2 linked regions of the Dyadobacter pollutisoli genome follow. The protein of the gene in region 2 interacts with the protein of the main gene of each other region in a pairwise test. Links are inferred from orthologs where the notes say so. Each region holds a gene or a part of one and is shown on either strand. Other genes may lie near its edges.

What was found.
Region 1: the proteins of ON006_RS07120 (region 2) and recJ interact in binary tests that used the Escherichia coli proteins (3 or more experiments, as listed by UniProt). The link is inferred for Dyadobacter pollutisoli from one-to-one orthologs.

Annotation. Positions count from the first base shown.
Region 1 is NZ_CP112998.1:6,403,197-6,412,431, forward strand. The notes cover bases 6,286-9,235. They hold recJ (single-stranded-DNA-specific exonuclease RecJ), read right to left. Parts: upstream 8,642-9,235; coding sequence 6,929-8,641; downstream 6,286-6,928. Other genes in these bases: lptB (LPS export ABC transporter ATP-binding protein), read right to left, coding at 6,286-6,894; ruvX (Holliday junction resolvase RuvX), read left to right, coding at 8,761-9,174; def (peptide deformylase), read left to right, coding at 9,223-9,235. In the rest of the region: ON006_RS26480 (4Fe-4S binding protein), read left to right, coding at 1-51; ON006_RS26485 (NADH-quinone oxidoreductase subunit J family protein), read left to right, coding at 93-614; NADH-quinone oxidoreductase subunit NuoK, read left to right, coding at 611-922; ON006_RS26495 (DMT family transporter), read left to right, coding at 941-1,387; ON006_RS26500 (DUF6265 family protein), read right to left, coding at 1,447-1,965; ON006_RS26505 (amidophosphoribosyltransferase), read right to left, coding at 2,072-3,964; DNA repair protein RecO, read left to right, coding at 4,272-4,967; ON006_RS26515 (DUF4488 domain-containing protein), read left to right, coding at 5,039-5,758; more of lptB, read right to left, coding at 6,163-6,285. UniProt on the Escherichia coli protein: Single-stranded-DNA-specific exonuclease.
Region 2 is NZ_CP112998.1:1,698,637-1,707,825, forward strand. What follows is about bases 4,249-7,152. They hold ON006_RS07120 (type IA DNA topoisomerase), read right to left. Parts: upstream 6,811-7,152; coding sequence 4,687-6,810; downstream 4,249-4,686. Other genes in these bases: ON006_RS07110 (aldo/keto reductase), read right to left, coding at 4,249-4,271; ON006_RS07115 (transcriptional regulator), read left to right, coding at 4,436-4,678. Also shown: ON006_RS07095 (Gfo/Idh/MocA family protein), read left to right, coding at 80-1,243; ON006_RS07100 (amidohydrolase family protein), read left to right, coding at 1,286-2,644; ON006_RS07105 (SDR family NAD(P)-dependent oxidoreductase), read right to left, coding at 2,645-3,394; more of ON006_RS07110, read right to left, coding at 3,423-4,248; ON006_RS07125 (hypothetical protein), read left to right, coding at 7,433-7,693; ON006_RS07130 (BamA/TamA family outer membrane protein), read right to left, coding at 7,800-9,189.

The sequences.
Region 1 (9,235 bases), 4.7 Mb from region 2 along the record:
CCCAAACCGGCGTTCCGCCCTACTATGAAACCCAAACCTCCGAAAGAGTAGGAATCCCCCTCAAAGAAAGTAGCATTATTAATCATTACCCTATGGAAGCAGCGGCATTTTACGGATTTTCGACACTGGCAATCGCGTCTGCGCTTTTCATTTTATTTACAAAAAACCTTATTTACGCTGCCTTTGCATTGTTTTTAGCATTTCTTGGGGTGGGGGCATTGTATGTTTTGGCGGGTGCCGACTTTCTGGGCGTGACGCAGATAATGATCTACGTGGGAGGTATTCTGGTACTGTTGATATTCGGTATTATGCTCACTCAAAAGGGCGATAAAAGCGCAGATCCTTCCAAACCAAATCGAATTGAAGTGCTCATAAAGCGGGAGGTCTGGGGATTTTTAATTGGTACCGGTTTTTTTATTTTTCTCTTGAAAGTCATTTTTACTTCTGATTTCAGAATGGCTGGCGACTCCATTAACAGTAAGTCTACCATTAAAACAATAGGTGTTGAACTGATGACAAGCCATCTGTTACCATTCGAAATCGCTGCTGTCCTGCTGCTGGTTGCCTTAATTGGCGCAGCTTACCTTGCTATGAACCGTAATCCTACGCCATGACCTCCATTCCGATCCAACATTATTTGATAGTAGGCGCGGCACTGTTCAGCATAGGATTGGCCATTGCGATTACCAAACGACATTTTATTGGGATCTTGCTCGGGATCGAGCTGATGCTGAATGCAGTGAATATTAATCTTGTGGCTTTTAGTCGTCATGATCCTGAAAGGCTGGGCGGCCAACTTTTTGCGCTTTTCGTCATTGTAGTTGCCGCGGCGGAAGTCACTGTGGCTTTGGCTATCATATTACGTGTTTATGGCCGCTTCAAAACGGTTGATCCCGACAAGGTGAGCGAACTTAAGAAATAAAATTAACCTACAAGTTGCATGAACTGGCTTTTCTTATTTTTGGCATTTCTGATTGGGATTAGTAATGCAGTTCAATCGGGAGTGAATACCCAGCTTCGCGAATCTATCAACAACCCTATTCTGGCTGCAATGACCTCATTCTTTGTGGGATTGGTCATTTTATCCATTGCCTTCGCATGCTTCAACCAAAATCCTATTCCGACGCTCAACGATTTCCGGCAGGTATCCTGGACCCGTTTTATGGGTGGGGTACTGGGGGCATTTTATGTGATTACGGTGATTTTTATTGTTAGGGACATTGGACCGGCCAATATGATTTGCCTCGTTGTGGCTGGACAGATGATAGCAGCGATGACGATCGATCACTATGGTTTTCAGGGGTTTGCAGTCCATCAGATCACATTACCGAGGATGGCGGGGGCGGTTTTGCTGGTAGCAGGTGTTTACCTGATCCTGAAAAATTAGCACAAAAAAACAGCAGCTCCCGGAGAAACTGCTGCATTTGTTCTTCGAAAATCTATCTGTTAAGGAATGCGATTGAAGATAAAAAGATCAATAAACACCCATTTGTTGTCTTCCAGCTTCCCTCTCTGGATCACCAGTTGGTTCTGCGAGCGTCTTTCGTAAATGATCCTTACCGAAATGTCGTCCTTTTCGAACAATGCCTGGTTCTTCTTGGCTTCAATAAAATTATAGCGGTCTGATACTGCTTTTTCTTCCAATGCGATGAGGCCTGGTTTGAAGTGTTTTACCATCGCAACAGGGCCTTTTTCGGTTTGTTCAAAAGCAAATACCTCGTAAAGTGCAGGTTTGTCATCTTTGATCATCCTGATATATCCCATGATATTATTGCCTGCAGGAGCTGTCCAGCCTGCTTCAATGGGTCCTCCGTTGTAGGTTCCAAGCCAATGTCCTTCGAGAAAACTAATGTCGGCCAGCTTACCCACGACAGTAGTCTGAGCCTGTGAAGACATGGCTAGTAGGCCAAAAACGAAGAGAAATGAATAGATTTTCACCAATTGTTTTTTGTCGAATTGTATCATTTGGATTTAGGTTTATTTAAAGAGGCAAGTTAAGGAAATGCCCCGACCGAAAAAATAAAAAGCCATCCTGATAATTCAAGATGGCTTTTAGCAAAAACATTCAGGATCAATATGCTCTCTCCAATTTACCTTCGTGGGAGTTAGCAAATGCTCTGTTAACTACTTTATTACCTCCGTGAGTAGGATAATTCCCAGTGAAATACCAGTCCCCAAGATGTTGTGGGCAAGCTTTATGCAAATTATCAACAGTTTGGAAAACGACAGAAAGCTCGGCATTCAGATCTTTCGGACGAATAATTTCGGCGATTTTATCGGAAATTTCCTGATCTGTAAAAGGCTCATACAAAGCCTTCACATAATTGGTAGGAAATGGATTTTTAGTCGCGATCGATGTAACACTTTGCGTGTAAACATCTTCCAGTAAGTATTCCAGATCACGTTCTTCCAGTAATTTAAGTACTGCTCTGAAAGCAACGAAATCCTTCATTCTCGACATATCGATACCATAGCAATCCGGGAAGCGAATCTGAGGAGCAGAAGACGCAACGACTATTTTCTTCGGTTTGAGACGGTCCAGCATGGTCAGAATGCTTTTTTCCAGCGTCGTTCCTCTCACAATGGAGTCATCGATAATGACGACTGTATCTACATTCTTACGAACCACCTCGAAAGTGGTATCGTACACACTTGAAACCATATCGTCACGCAAGGCATCCGCAGTAATGAATGTACGGGACTTCACATCTTTGGTCACCAATTTTTCGATTCTTGGGCGGAAAGACAATACTTTTTCGAGATCAGATTCGAAAAGAATCCCTTCCATGATCGCCTGCTTACGCTTTTTGGCAAGATATTCTTCCAACCCTTCGATCATACCCAGAAACGCCGTTTCGGCAGTATTCGGAATGTAAGAGAAGATCGTGTTTTCGAGGTCGTAATTAACCTCTTTCAATATTTGCGGGATCAATAATTTCCCAAGCTGCTTGCGTTCGTTATAAATATCCGGATCGGTTCCACGAGAGAAATAGATTCTTTCAAAGCTGCATGAGCGTTTTTCCAGACGAGGTAAAATTGGGAACTCATTGTACTCACCATTTTTATCCACGATCAAAGCAGAGCCGGGAGTTATTTCCTGAATCTGGTTGTAATCTACATTGAAAGCAGCCTTAATCGCTTGTTTTTCAGATGCTACCACAACTACCTCATCATCAGCATAATAAAATGCGGGACGAATACCAGCCGGATCACGAATTACGAAAGAAGCACCGTAGCCTGTCAGACCGCACATGGCATATCCTCCGTCGAAATCACGGCAGGATCTGTAAAGCAGTCTTTGCAGATCGATATTCTCTTCGATTACGTCAGAAAGCGTTGGATTTTCGTAAATTCCTTTGAAGCGTTCAAATACTCTTTGATTTTCTTCATCCAGGAAATGTCCAATTTTTTCCATTACCGTTACGGTATCTACTTTCTCTTTTGGATGCTGTCCCAGAGAAACCAGTTTTCCGAAAAGTTCATCCACATTGGTCATGTTGAAATTCCCCGCCATCACCAGGTTACGGCTTCTCCAGTTGCTCTGGCGAAGCATTGGATGGCAATTTTCGACCTCATTCGAGCCGTGTGTACCATAGCGAAGGTGACCCAACCAAACCTCGCCGGTAAAGGCTAGATTTTCCTGTAGCCATTTGCCATCAGTAGAGCGGTCCCTGTGGTTTTTGAGGCCTTTCCGAAATTTCTTGTGGATTTTTGAAAAAATGTCCGTAAGTGGCTGAGGTTCTACGGATCTGTATCTGCTGATGTATCTTTTCCCGGGCGGGACATCTATCTTTATGTTGGCAACTCCGGCTCCATCCTGTCCCCGGTTTACCTGTTTTTCCATCATTACCGAAAGCTTGTGCACGGCGTATAGCGGTGTGTCGTACTTGTCGATGTAGTATTGATAAGGCTTTCTAAGACGGATAAGTGCTATGCCGCACTCATGCTTAATGGCGTCGCTCATAAGAAGAGTAATGCGTTAGAGATATTTAAGTTTGCTGGTATGCAAAGCGTATTCCCTGAATAATAGCTTAACGAATTTGTAATCTTATTTAGTTCGTTACGTGGTGCAAAGGTACGAATCCTTTAGCTTAAAAAACTTCAAATCTCTCCGATTTTTCAGGAGACCATTTCTCGCCTGGGTCAGTGTCCGAAAATTTTATCTGCCAATATGATTTAATAAAAAGTTAAACTTCGAATCTTTATACAACCGGCTTGACTTAGCTAACAGAAAGATAATTAATTTTGATCAAAAGGCTTAAATAATTTATATGCTCCATAAGACGCGTGGTATAGGGCTTAGTTATCTCCGGTACCGGGAATCTTCCATTATAACCAAAATTTATACAGAAGCCTTTGGTATTCAGACTTATATAGTGAATGGGGTAAGGAGTAGCAAGTCTAAAAATAACCGCATCGCCTTGTTTCAGCCGCTTACTTTGCTGGATATGGTGGTTTATCATAAGAGTAAGGAGGATACCGTCCATCGGATTTCGGAGCTTAAATGCTACGCGCCCTTCCATTCTATCCCTTTTGATGTGATAAAATCGAGTCTGGCACTCTTTATTACGGAGATTTTGGGGAAAACATTGCGGGAGGAAGAAAGTAATGAGCTGCTTTTCAGGTTTATCGAAGAATCGATCCTGTACCTGGATGATGCCGAGACCAATTTTGAAAATTTTCACATTCAATTTTTGATGCAGCTCGCTTCCTATCTCGGTTTTGGAATTGAAACTGTTGATGACCTCGAAAGTGAGTTGAAAAGTAATCATTATCCTCAAATCCCTGATCTGGTTGAACATCGGAACATTGAGCAACTTCTATTCAGCGATTATGGGTTAAGCATTCCCCTCGACCGTACCCGGCGTATCCGGATTCTCGAAAAACTAATTTTCTTCTATAAAATCCACATGGAAACCTTGGGAGAAATAAAATCAATGGAGGTGTTGAGAGAAGTTTTGCGTTGACCGCCCGGTTATCTCGTTCATTTGGCACAATTTTGATAACGTATATTGCAACTCTAAAAAACTGATCCACAATGAAACACATACTTACAACTATCTTTTTATTGATATCATTGTTTGCTTTGGGCCAGGCAGGCCTGTCGCAGGTTCCCAAAGGCGCCTGGAAATCGCAGGAGCCGACCGGGAGTACATCGACATTGATTGTGGCTGACAATTACCTGGCTATTGCTTCATATAGTGTAGGTAACAAATATTTTGAACGCAGTGAAGGTGGGCCATTTACGATGAGCGGCGATAAGATGACCTACACCCCGGAATTCAATTCTGCGGACACTGCAAAAATCGGCATTCCCATTGTGTTTACGGTCACGGTGAAAGACGACATCCTTACATTAAGGTATGAGGAAGCAATGGTATGGATGCGGGTGGACGATGCAACCGACGTTCCGATGGCAGGGGCGTGGCATATCACAGCGCGAGCCTCGGGTGGACAGGGTGAGTTGGTAAAAATTCATCAGGAGGGAACGAGAAAAACCCTTAAACTTTTATCGAAGACGAGATTTCAATGGTTCGCAATCGATCCTGCGGTGAAAGGTTTTTATGCAACCGGAGGTGGTACATACACTGTTCAAAATGGGAAGTATACTGAAAACATCCAGTTTTTTTCAAAGGATAACAATCGGGTGGGCTCGTCTTTAAAATTTGATTATAAATTAGAAAACGGCAGATGGGACCATAGCGGAAAAAGCAGCGACGGTAAACCTGTGCACGAGATCTGGGAAAAAATAAAGTAGCCTGAGCTGACTATGTACGAGCTGTGATTAGTAACTGATTGGTCAATTATTTAGATTTATTCAAAATAATTTTAGTCGATAGCTTGAATGATTCTAAATAGCTATTACCTTTGACCTATTAATAACAGTAATGTGGGATGAGCGCCTTTACCTTGAATGAACCTGATACACTTTCTGGCCAGAGCAATTTCTGGATGAAGTCCTGTAATGAGAATATGGAATGTGTATTTAAGAAGTGTTGTGAGAAGTATAAGAAGAAAGGAAAGCACTGCAAAAAGTGTCCCAAAAAATAATAGGCTCTGTTAACTTACATATATATAGTAATACAGTTCATGGTGAATAATTGTAAGAGAGGGAGTGCCTGCGAGCGTTCCCTTTTCTATGCTGGGAAAATTTCGAACTGACTATACCTTTCTTTTAAGTTCAAAATTCTGGCCCAGATAAACCCGTCTTACTACTTCGTCTTCCGCCAGTTCTTCCGCTGTACCTTGTTTCAGAATTTTTCCTTCAAATAGTAAATAAGCACGGTCTGTTATGGACAGCGTCTCATTGACATTGTGATCGGTGATGAGGATGCCGATGTTTTTGTGTTTCAACTTCGCTACAATGCTCTGAATATCCTCTACTGCGATAGGGTCAACACCGGCGAAAGGTTCGTCGAGCAAAATGAACTTGGGATCCACCGCCAGCGATCTCGCAATTTCTGTCCGGCGACGTTCTCCACCCGAGAGCACCATTCCTTTGCTTTTACGGACATGGGTTAAATGGAACTCTTCCAGTAACTCTTCAACTTTTTGTTTTTGGTCCGCCCGCGAAAGATCCGTCATTTCGAGCACTGCCCGGATGTTTTCTTCTACGGTCAATGAACGGAAAACCGATGCTTCCTGCGCGAGGTAGCCCAGCCCCAGCCGTGCACGCTTGTACATGGGCAGGCTGGTAATGTCTTTGTCGTCGAGGAACACTTTTCCGCTGTTGGGTTTCACCAATCCCACAGCCATATAGAAAGATGTGGTTTTTCCGGCTCCATTGGGGCCGAGCAACCCGACGATCTCGCCTTGCTCAACCTGGTAACTGACATTATTATTAACAAGACGAACCCCGTATTTTTTTACAAGGTTTTCGGTTCTGAGTATCATTGTTCGTTTTAGTAATTCAACTTCCTGGCCAGGCTCAGTGAAGTTTGATGTCTTTCAAAGACAGTTGTAACGTTTTTTTATCGCGAAAGTTATTTTCTTCCAGTGAGTAGCATATCGAAAACGGTCGTCCGCTGGCCAAATCTGGATAAAAATGACCGAGACCAAAGCCAACCGCAGTAAAAACGGCCGAATTATTCTGTTTTACATCAAATTTAATGTGCTTCTCTTTCATCGTAGTAGGCCTGCCCGAAAGCGTAACGTTCCTTGATTCAAAAACAGGAGTCATATTCCCAGGTCCGAAAGGCCCCATCTGCCTCAGAATGTTATAGAATTTAGGCGTGATTACATCCAGTTCAAGCAACATATCAATGTTGATCATCGGTACCAGCTGATCTGGTAGAATGCGGCTGCTGACAATGTCATTGAAACGGGTTTTGAATGCTTCAATATTGTCGAGTGGCAAGGTAAGTCCTGCCGCAAATGTATGTCCGCCATATTGTTCCAATAAGTCGGCGCATTCTTCAATGGCTTCATATACATCAAAACCTGGTACCGAACGGGCAGATCCAGCTGCTTTGCCGTGTGACTGGGTCAGGATAATGGTAGGGCGATGGTATTTTTCAATGCATCGGCTGGCTACAATGCCGATCACACCTTTATGCCAGTCTTCCTTATATAGTACTGTGCTTTTGGCATCTATAAACCAATCATCGTTTTCAATCATGAACAATGCCTGCTCGGTGATACTGGTATCGAAAGTCCGGCGCTCACTGTTATGTTTGTTGATCTCCTGCGCAAATTCAAAGGCTTCGTCCTCGAACTCGGATAATAATAACCGTACTGCCTCTTTTGCATGCTTGATCCGGCCGGCCGCATTGATTCTCGGGCTCAACCCGAAAACTACATTGGTAATGTCGAGTGACCCGGTGATCCCTGCTATTTGTATTAATGCCTTAATACCCGTTCTTGGTGCAGCATTGATCCTTTGCAAGCCGTAGTATGCAAGTATCCTGTTTTCTCCTGTGATAGGGACAATGTCCGCGGCAATGCTGACAACCAGTAAGTCCAGATTGTCAAATAAGGTTTGTGTATCAATATTTTGGTTGATACAAAATGCCTGCAGCAATTTGAAACCTACACCGCAACCGGTCAGCTCTTTATAAGGATAAGGGCAATCGTCACGTTTTGGGTCAAGTACTGCAACGGCGGGAGGAAGCTCGTCGCCCGGGCGGTGGTGATCGCAAATGATGAAATCGATTCCTCTTTCTAATGCAGCCGTAACCTTATCTACCGATTTTACGCCGCAGTCCAGGGTGACGATTAATGTAAAGCCATTTTCGTATGCCCAGTCGATACTCTGCCAGGAAACGCCGTAGCCTTCCTCGTAGCGGTCGGGGATATAATAATCGAGGTTAGGATATGTTTTTTTGAGAAATCCGTAGAATAATGCCACCGAGGTAGTACCATCCACATCATAGTCACCGTAAACAAGGATCTTTTCTCCGGATGCTATCGCCCTGGCCAGCCTCTCGACGGCAAGATCCATATCCTTCATCAGAAATGGGTCGTGCAGTAAGGTAAGATCGGGGCGAAAGAATTGTTTGGATTGATCAAAATCGAGTATACCACGCTGTACCAGAAGCGTTGCAAGCGAGGGGCTCACTTTCAGGGATTCTGTGAGCTCGCTGACAACTTGTTGTTGTTCAGGATTAAATTCAGGGTAGTGTATCCAGCGCTTTTCAATCATGAAACAAATATAATCGGATTATGTCATGCGCCCATCAAAATCTATTATCCGCCCACGCAATCAGGAAAAGCTAATTGAAAGGTCTTATCTTTACAAATTATTAACATACTTTAAGATAAATGCCACGTCTTCTGGCGATTGATTACGGAGCAAAACGGAGCGGAATTGCGGTTACCGATCCATTGCAGATCATTGCCACCGCGCTGGAAACGGTACGGAGCCATGACTTGCTGGAATTTTTGAAAAAATATGCTGTCAGTGAGGAAATTGAAGCATTTATTATTGGAATGCCTAAAAGGCTGGACAATACGGAAAGCGACAACGCAGCGAGAGTGATGGCATTTATAAAGCAATTGAAAAAAGGCTTCCCTGATACACCAGTCCACACCCATGACGAAAGATTTACATCGTCAATGGCCTTGCAATCAATGATCGCGGCAGGATCCAAAAAGAGCGATAGAAGAGAAAAAGGCAATATCGACAAGATCAGTGCTACCATTATTTTGCAGTCTTATATGGAAAGTAAAAGGTAGCCTGACTGAAAGCTAATTATCAAAACGAATCAATAAAGTTTTATTACAATGATTTATCCCA
Region 2 (9,189 bases):
TAATGATGTCTTATCAAGAGCACATTATATATTCAGAATTTGTGCTTTACTAAGTAACCATCACATTCCCAATCTCGCAATGAAAGAGTCACAGGATAACCGTCGTCAGTTTATCAAGAATTCGGTCAATACCGCCGCCAGTCTAATGATGTTACCAGCATTAACCAATGAAGTACTCGCTTCGGTACCTGCCCAAACAGCTGAGCCGGTCCCGGCGGTGGCGATGCCGCCGAGAATTAAATTTTCTGTGATTGGAATTAACCACGGCCACATTTACGGTCAGGTGGAGGCAGTGACCAGAGGTGGTGGTGAGCTGGTTTCGTTCTATGCCAAAGAAGCAGACCTGGCAGCCGCATTTGCAAAGCGCTACCCGAATGTGAAGCAGGCCCAGAGCGAAGCGGAGATCCTGGACGACAAATCCATTCAGCTGATATTGAGCTCAGGTATTCCTGATGAGCGCGCTCCATTGGGCGTAAGAGTGATGAAGAGTGGGAAAGATTATATGGTCGATAAGCCTGGTATTACATCGCTAGAACAACTGGCGCAAGTCAGGAAGGTGCAAAAGGAAACCAAACGTATTTATTCCATCATGTACAGCGAGCGCCTTGAAAACCGCGCGACGATCAAAGCCGGTGAGCTTATTAAGGAAGGTGCGATCGGAAAGGTGGTGCAGACGATCGGGCTAGGGCCGCACCGCATGAATGGTAGCACGCGCCCTGAGTGGTTTTTTGACAAAAAACGTTTCGGCGGTATTATATGCGACATTGCCTCTCACCAGTTTGACCAGTTCCTTTTCTTCACCGGATCCACCAAAGCTGAAATCGTTGCTTCCCAGGTAGGGAATGTAAATCATCCTCAGTATCCCAAATTTGAGGATTTTGGAGACACTATGCTGAGAGGAAATGGAGGCGCAGGCTACATTCGCGTCGATTGGTTCTCCCCCGACGGCCTTAAAACCTGGGGTGACGGACGTTTGACGGTACTGGGTACGGAAGGTTATATTGAAATTCGTAAAAACATTGACATTGCTGGCAGAGAAGGCGGAAACCACCTTTTCCTGGTTAATAATAAAGAAACACAATACATCGATTGCAGCAAGACCGAGCTTCCTTACGGCCGCCAGCTTGTCGACGATGTGGTCAACAGAACTGAGACTGCTATGTCGCAGGAACATTGTTTTCTGGCTACGGAACTGGCCCTGAAGGCTCAGAAGAATGCGCAGAATGTTGCGACGCTGAGTTAAAAGGGCCGCATTGATCCGTCCGCTCACTTAAACCATCTCAATATGAAACTGAGTTTGATTTTAGGGATTTTCCTGGCAGGTACCGCCTGCGCCCAGGATCTTGTCAGCAACGCTGACCGTGAGATTGTTTTCACCTCTGTGAATGTGATCCCAATGGACCGGGAGACGGTTTTGAAGGATCAAACGGTGGTGGTTAAAAGCGGACGGATTACAGCTTTGGGTGAAAGCTCAAAGATTAAGTACAGCAAAAATGCATTGGTCGTCAATGCAAAGGGCAAGTACCTGACTCCGGGCTGGTCGGAAATGCATGCGCATGTGCCTGCGGTGGATGATCTGGCGCCGATGAAAGAGGTACTGATGCTTTATCTTGCCAACGGGATCACCACCATCCGCGGCATGCTGGGCAATGCAAAGCATCTTGAATTAAGGGACAAGGTCAGAAAAGGAGAGATTCTTGGGCCGAATTTTTACACCACCGGGCCGGCATTCAGCGGGCAGACCATCAAAACGGCGGCAAGAGGTATCGAGCAGGTCAAAGAAGAGAAAGCTGCCGGATATGATTACCTGAAATTGCTTCCCGGCTTGACCAAAGAAACATTTCCTGCTATTGCGAAAACCTCCCGGGAACTAGGTATCGGCATGGTAGGCCATGTTTCGTTTAATGTAGGAGTATGGGCTGCCATTGATGCCGGATATTCTTCGATTGATCATTTGGACGGTTTTGTGGAAGCCATTACGCCCGGTATCGATACGTTGGCCGAACAGGAAACAGGCCTGTTTGGTGCCTGGATCGCATATTCTGCTGATACCACAAAAATCCCTGCATTAATAAAAGCATTAAAAGAGAAAAACATCAGGGTGGTGCCAACCCAAGCCATTGCTGAGCGCTGGCTTTCACCATTGCCCGCCAGTGCGTATGCCACGGATCCGGATTTGAAATATATGAAACCGGAAGAGGTAAAAAACTGGATGAATGCAAAGACTGGATATACGGGTAATGCGAAATTCACCAAAGAGCACGCCGAAGCTTTTGTCAATATCCGTAGAAAACTGATTCTGGCTTGTCAGAAAGGTGGGGTGCAGTTGATGCTCGGCTCCGACGCCCCGCAGGTTTTGAATGTACCGGGCTTTGCTACACATCATGAAATGAAGTACCTCACACTGGCTGGACTTACACCCTTCGAAGCATTGCAAACCGGAACTGTCAATGTTGCGGATTACCTCAAAAAAGTTGATTCGGGAGTCATTAAAACCGGTAACGCTTCGGATCTGGTACTTTTGAGCGGCAATCCGCTGGAAGACATTAGCCAGACGAAAAATATCGAGGGCGTTATGATTGGCAGCAAATGGTTGCCCAAGTCTTACCTGCAAGCTGAATTGAAAAAACTAGAAAAGCAGTAATTAGTCTTCGTAGATCATTTTTCGGGTCATTCCTCCATCGATAACCAGGTTGATGCCTGTGATAAAATCGTTGGCAGGGTCAGTCAGGTAGAGGCACGCTTTGGCGATATCTTGGGGCTTTCCGACGCGGCCTGCCGGATGCTGAATGTGATCCGTTGGTTTTAATTTCTGATAATCTCCCGTCTCAATCCAACCCGGGCTGATTGCATTCACTGTAATCCTGTCAGCACCAAGTGAGATAGCCAGGGCGTGTGTCAGCGCCAGAATCCCCCCTTTCGAAGCCGCATATGCTTCGGTATTGGGTTCGGACATTAAAGCACGCGTTGAGGCAATGTTGACAATGGAGCCTTTTTGGCCGATGCTCATGACCTTGGCCACTTCCCGCGAACACAAAAATGTACCACGCAGGTTGGTATTGATCACGTAATCCCAGTCTTCGACTGGAAGGTTGTAGGGTGAATTGCTTCTCCCGAGACCTGCATTGTTGATGAGCACGTCAATGTTGCCTAACTCGTCATGTTCTTCTTTGACAGCGCGGACGATGTCGCTGGGCACGGTAAGATCAATGACACGTGAAATGATCCTGAACCCTTCCTTTTCCAATGTTGCCTGTACATGCCGAAGCCCATCCGCATCCCGGTCCCAGATGACCACGGTCGCGCCCTGGCGCGCATATTGTTCTGCAATGACGCTTCCGATGCCACTTCCGGCACCGGTTACGATTACGACTTTATTTTGATAGGTTAACATTTTGCTTTTACATAAATGTCAGATACTGCTATTGCGAAAGTGCTGCAAAATCTTCGTCAGACAATTCAATGTTGGCTGCTGCCAAGTTTTCATTCAAATGTTCCAGCGAACTTGTGCCCGGAATCAGGAGGATATTGGAAGCGCGTTTTGCAAGCCAGGCTAATGCTATCTGGGCGGTAGTAGCCTGATGTTTTTCAGCAATACTGGTGATTTTGCTTTTCAATTTATCCGGGCCCGAAGCCAGCGGATACCAGGGAATAAATGCCATTCCTCGTTGAACCGTATAATCCAGCACATTCTCCCACTGTCTGTTACCCAGGTTATATAAGTTTTGAACAGATACAATTGGAATCACCTTTTCTGCACTCTCGATCTGTTTGACATCTACTTCCGAGAGGCCGACATAGCGGATCTTACCAGCCTGCACGGCGTCTACCACAGGTCCGAGCGTCTCAGCAATGGGGAATTTAGAATCGAAACGGTGTAGTTGCCACAGATCGATCACGTCCAGTTTGAGTCGTTTTAAGCTTCCTTCGATTGCTTCTTTAATGTGTTTGGGATCTCCGTTGACGATCCATTTATTAGGCCCGGTTCTTTCAAATCCGCCCTTGGTTGCGATCAATAGGTTTTTGGGATACGGATACAAAGCATCTGCGATGAGGACTTCGTTGGTATGCGGGCCGTAAGAATCGGCTGTATCTATAAAGTTTACCCCGGCAGCGACGGCGGCTTGCAGCACCTTTTTGGCGGTATCTCTGTCGGGCGCATCTCCCCAGACGCCCTTGCCGGTCAGCTGCATTCCACCGTAACCAACTCTATTAATTTCGATATCTCCGCCTACTTTGAATGTAGACGCGCTTTTTGTTGTGGAACTCATGTTACATCTGTTAAAGGTTGCTCATTTTAAACCAATCGCCGGGATTATTCATTCACCTGGGACGGTTTCCGACGATATTAATTTTGGTTTACAAATCTCACGCCAGGGACGGTCCGCCTGGCACAGTTTTATTTTAAGAGAAGTAACCAAATGCGTTAAATACTATGAACACGACCATATATGAGGACCGTGCCAGAGAACTGGTATCGGAAATTTTGCAGATTATTGAAGCGAAAGGATTGAACCTGGAAAGCGCTTTGGAGGAAGCAGGTATCTCCCAGGAATCGGCCAATCATTTCATTCGGAACAAAGGTGTGCCAAGCCTTTCGGAATTTATCGCCCTGTGTCAGATTTCAGGCATTCAGTTTCACTTACCATCCATAGAAACCCCCAATACAGCCATGTAAGGGCGTATTTAACCAACTTCGAAATTGAAATCACCATTCATGACAAGTTTGGCGTCAATGGCTTCGGGGTTTCCTGGAATTTGTAGCCCCTTTATTTTGGTGGTTTTGCCTTTGCTAAGCAGGTCGAAGACATGCTTGTCAGTTAGTTTTTTGCCTAAAAACTCGAATGGTATCTTAAACCCGCATGCCTGAAAGTTGGCGCAGCCGTAAGCAGTTTTGCCTTTTTTGAGCAAATGCTGCTTGCATTTGGGGCAAGTGAGGGTCTCTATTGCGATCTCTTCTTTTGGCTCTTTGGGTTTGGGCTCTTTTTTTGCTTTTTCTTCTTTTTCAACCACTACTACTTCTTCTGCGATGGTGATCGCGCGCGTACGGTTGCTTTTTACTTCCTGGGTCAGGTCTACAACCATCTGGATCAACTCTTGTTTAAAAGTTTCCATCCCGTACTCGCCTTTTTCGATCAGCCGGAGTTTACGCTCCCAGTTTCCGGTCAGTTCCGCGCTTTTCAATAACTCGTTCTGGATCGTGTCAATCAGGTCCATACCGGTTTGCGTAGCGAAGATATTTTTCTTCTTTTTTTCTATATACCTGCGTTTGAAAAGCGTTTCAATGATGTTGGCGCGGGTGGATGGCCTGCCTATTCCATTGTCTTTGAGTAGCTCACGCATTTCCTCGTCTTCAACCTGTCTTCCGGCGGTTTCCATTGCCCGTAGCAAAGTCGCCTCAGTGTAGGCCTTTGGAGGAGTGGTTTTTCCCTGATGCACACGCGGTTCGTGCGGGCCGATTTCCCCCACTTCAAAGTTAGGCATCACCTTTTCTTCGTCGGCAGCTTCCTTTTTGGCACTGGCGTCATTGGCATACACCGCCCGCCAACCCGGTTCAAGGATTTGTTTTCCGGTAGCTTTAAATTCGACCTGGCCCACTTTCCCCAAAACGGTCGTGTTTGAAACCTTACATTCCGGGTAAAAAGCGGCTATAAACCGGCGAACGATCAGGTCATATATCCGTTTTTCATCCTGGCTGATGTGATTTGGCAAAACACCCGTCGGGATAATGGCGTGGTGATCTGTAACTTTTTTATCATCAAATACCGTCTTGGATTTAGGAATAGGTTTTTCCAGAATAGACGCGGTGTATTGCGCGTAGTAGGTCAGCTCCCGCATGATTCCCTCAATCTTGGGGTGCAGATCCTCCGAAAGGTAAGTGGTATCAACCCTGGGGTAGGTCACAAACTTTTTCTCGTAAAGGTTCTGAATATGTTTCAGTGTATCTTCCGCTGAATAACCGTATTTTTTGTTGGCTTCTACCTGTAATGAGGTTAGGTCAAAAAGCCTTGGATTGCCTTCCTTGGCTTCTTTTTTCTCAAATGATGTGATTTCAAAATCGTGTTGCAGCAGGTACGCCAGTCCTTTATTGGCTTTTTCCGCGCTTCGCATCCGGTCAATGGTTGCGGTGAATTCTGTTTCCCGGTAAATGGTTTTCAGCTCCCAGTACTCCTCAGAAACGAACGCGTCAATCTCCTTCTGGCGCTGGACGATGAGGGCCAGGGTAGGGGTTTGCACGCGCCCTATCGAGAGCACTACCTTACCCTGCCCGAATTTTTTGGTGAACAGGCGCGTAGCATTCATTCCCAATAGCCAGTCACCGATTGCCCTGGCGCTGCCGGCTGCATAAAGATTGTTGTATTGCTCGCTGTCTTTTAGTTTTTCAAAGCCGTCACGGATCGCCTGTTCGGTAAGCGACGAAATCCAAAGCCGCTTTACCGGTACCGAGCATTTGGCTTTCAATAAAACCCACCGCTGGATCAGCTCACCTTCCTGGCCCGCATCCCCGCAATTGATAACCTCCTCGCACGCCTGTATCAAATGTTCGATCACGCCAAACTGTTTGACCGCGCCCGCATTGTCTATGAGTTTAATGCCGAAGCTCGATGGGATCATCGGGAGGTCTTCCAGCCGCCACGATTTCCATCTTTCGGTATAATCGTGCGGTTCTTTCAGAGTGCAGAAATGCCCGAATGTCCAGGTAACCTGATATCCGTTGCCTTCATAATAACCGTCCTTGCGCTGATTAGCCCCGATTACATTCGCTATGTCTTTTGCCACACTTGGCTTTTCAGCAATACAAACTTTCATATTATTCTTTACAAACGGCAATGCTCAGTGATTGGCTCTGCTTCCGATTACCTGGTTTTACGTTCACTGAGGTTGGCAAAGTTTATGATTTTTATTGAAACTATCGCACCGGATTTTGCCAATTGGGTGGCTGATATAACCTGTACGAGCGTCCACGATGCTGCAAAAAACAGCTGAAATTGACCGGATACTCAATATTTTAAGTTTTTGAGAAAAAATTTTTAAATTTTTTTTTGAGCCGCGTGACATTTCTGAGGGAAATATTCGGCGAATTTGCCTATTGGTATAGTGCACTCAGAATATTATTTGGATTTCAATGCTTTTTGTGAAATTTAATAATAGCCTTTGTTCGGTAACAGTAACAAGGTAATAAGGTGCTTTACCGACACAGAATTTTTTTAGGCGACAAATTGAAAAAATAAGTGACATTTAAATTTTCAATCTTTAAATAATACCATTTTATTTAATCAATTTTTAACCTCGTTTTGTCGATTTTTGACCCTGTTTTGCCATAGATAGTTTTGTTTGTTGTTGCACTGAACGTTTGTATTCAGAATATTGTAGTATATTTGTACCAGAATTAGATACTAGAACAAGAAACAAACAGTAAACACTATTACCAATGAAAAATGCAAAAAACATGTTAGTTGTAGCCTTGATGGCAATCACTAGCGCCGCTTATGCCAATACGAATAACTCCACATATAAAGTTGAAGAGAAAGTTAAGGTTGCAGTTTTGAACAACGCGTTACCCGCAGCGCTTCCAGTTTTGGAAACTCCTGCTCCACAAAACGCAAAAGCTACAAATGACACCAATAAACACAGCGCAACACAGAAAGCAGCTATCGTAGGACTTCAGTTGAAAAGTAACACTACGAAGTAATTTAAAGAAACCTTAGTTAGAAGGTTTTGTTGCCAATTAGAATTAAAAAGAGGAGAATTCATTTCTCCTCTTTTTTTGTGCATTAACTTTTATTGACCAGAACTACCTACCTAAAAAAGCTTCCAATCGAGATCATCAATAGCAGTGATTCTTCTTTGGAGGTTCCCGCGCTGACATTGAAGGCGAACTGTTCGCGGAACGGAGTAACATAAAAGCCACCACCATAACCCTGATGCCAGTAGCGGGCACTCGAAGGGTCTGATTCCGCCCAGACACGGCCTACATCATAAAAGCCCCTGATCCCGATCTTCAATGGGATGAACGTGTTTTTTGTTTCGGTCAGCTGGTAGCGCAGCTCGGTGTTCAGGAATGCCTTGGATTCGCCTGTAAACCGGTTTCTTTTGTAACCTCCCAGGTCATTCAATTGTCCGATGGAGAAGAGCTTGTAAAAAGGCAGCTGACCTTTGGTGACGCCTCCGCCAAGTCGCAGTCCGAATGTGAGCGGGTTTTTGGTACGTGTGGAAGCATACTGTTCCAGTTCCAGCTCGGAAATTGAAAATACCTTGTCCTCTGACTTGGATATATGGCCCACGTGTTGGGTCAGCTGTACCATGAAGCCTTTTTCTGCTAATGATGCCCTGTCCCGAAAATCAAGGTTTAAAATCCCTTTTGCATAGAGCAGATTAAGTTTTTTTACCCCGAAAATGTCAGGATTGTCAAACAGGTAGCTGTTATTTCTTTTAATGCCCTCGTCTATTTCGTAGTTCGCGGTCAGCTCTATTTTGCTTTGCTTCCAGAACTGGCGTTGCGCCCCGGCAGAAACTGACACTGAATTGTATTGGGTACGGTAGTAATTTTTAGGCGCGTCATTGTTTTTCCTGGTATCGTTGCCAATGCCAAAGAAAAAGTTATAGTTCAATGGTCTGGAAATCATGATTTGAGAAATCCCGTCCCATTTACCGATCAGCTGCCGAAACTGGTTCGCGTAGCTGAATTCGTAGTTGCCCTTGATGCTGACAGAGGCTTTGAACGCATGCTTGGACGAGAAATCAGGTTTTGAAAAGCGTTGACGGGTGAAGGTCACCCCGCCGTGCAAAGCGACTCCGGTGAATGGGTTATAGGTGATCAGCCCAATTGGCATATAAGTATTGTACTTGAATGCATTCCTGTTGTATTCGTACAAATGCTCATCCTTCGGTTTTACATTGCGTCCTTCGCTTCCCAGGTCCATGGCGGTATTCTCGCCTTTTTCATAGACCAAGGTTGCAGGTCTGCCACCTTTGACATCGGAATGGTCTGTAACCGAATCGTCCCCGCCACCACTGATCACACGCACCAGGATCGATTTGGGTGCTTCTCCTTCGATATCGAACACATCATCACCAAGTAAACCGAACAACCTGATTTCACGGGTTTCATTGGGATAAAAGGTTCTGTGATAGTAAATTCTGGAAAGGTCAGCCTGTTTGTTTTCTTTACTGACATCATACACAGTT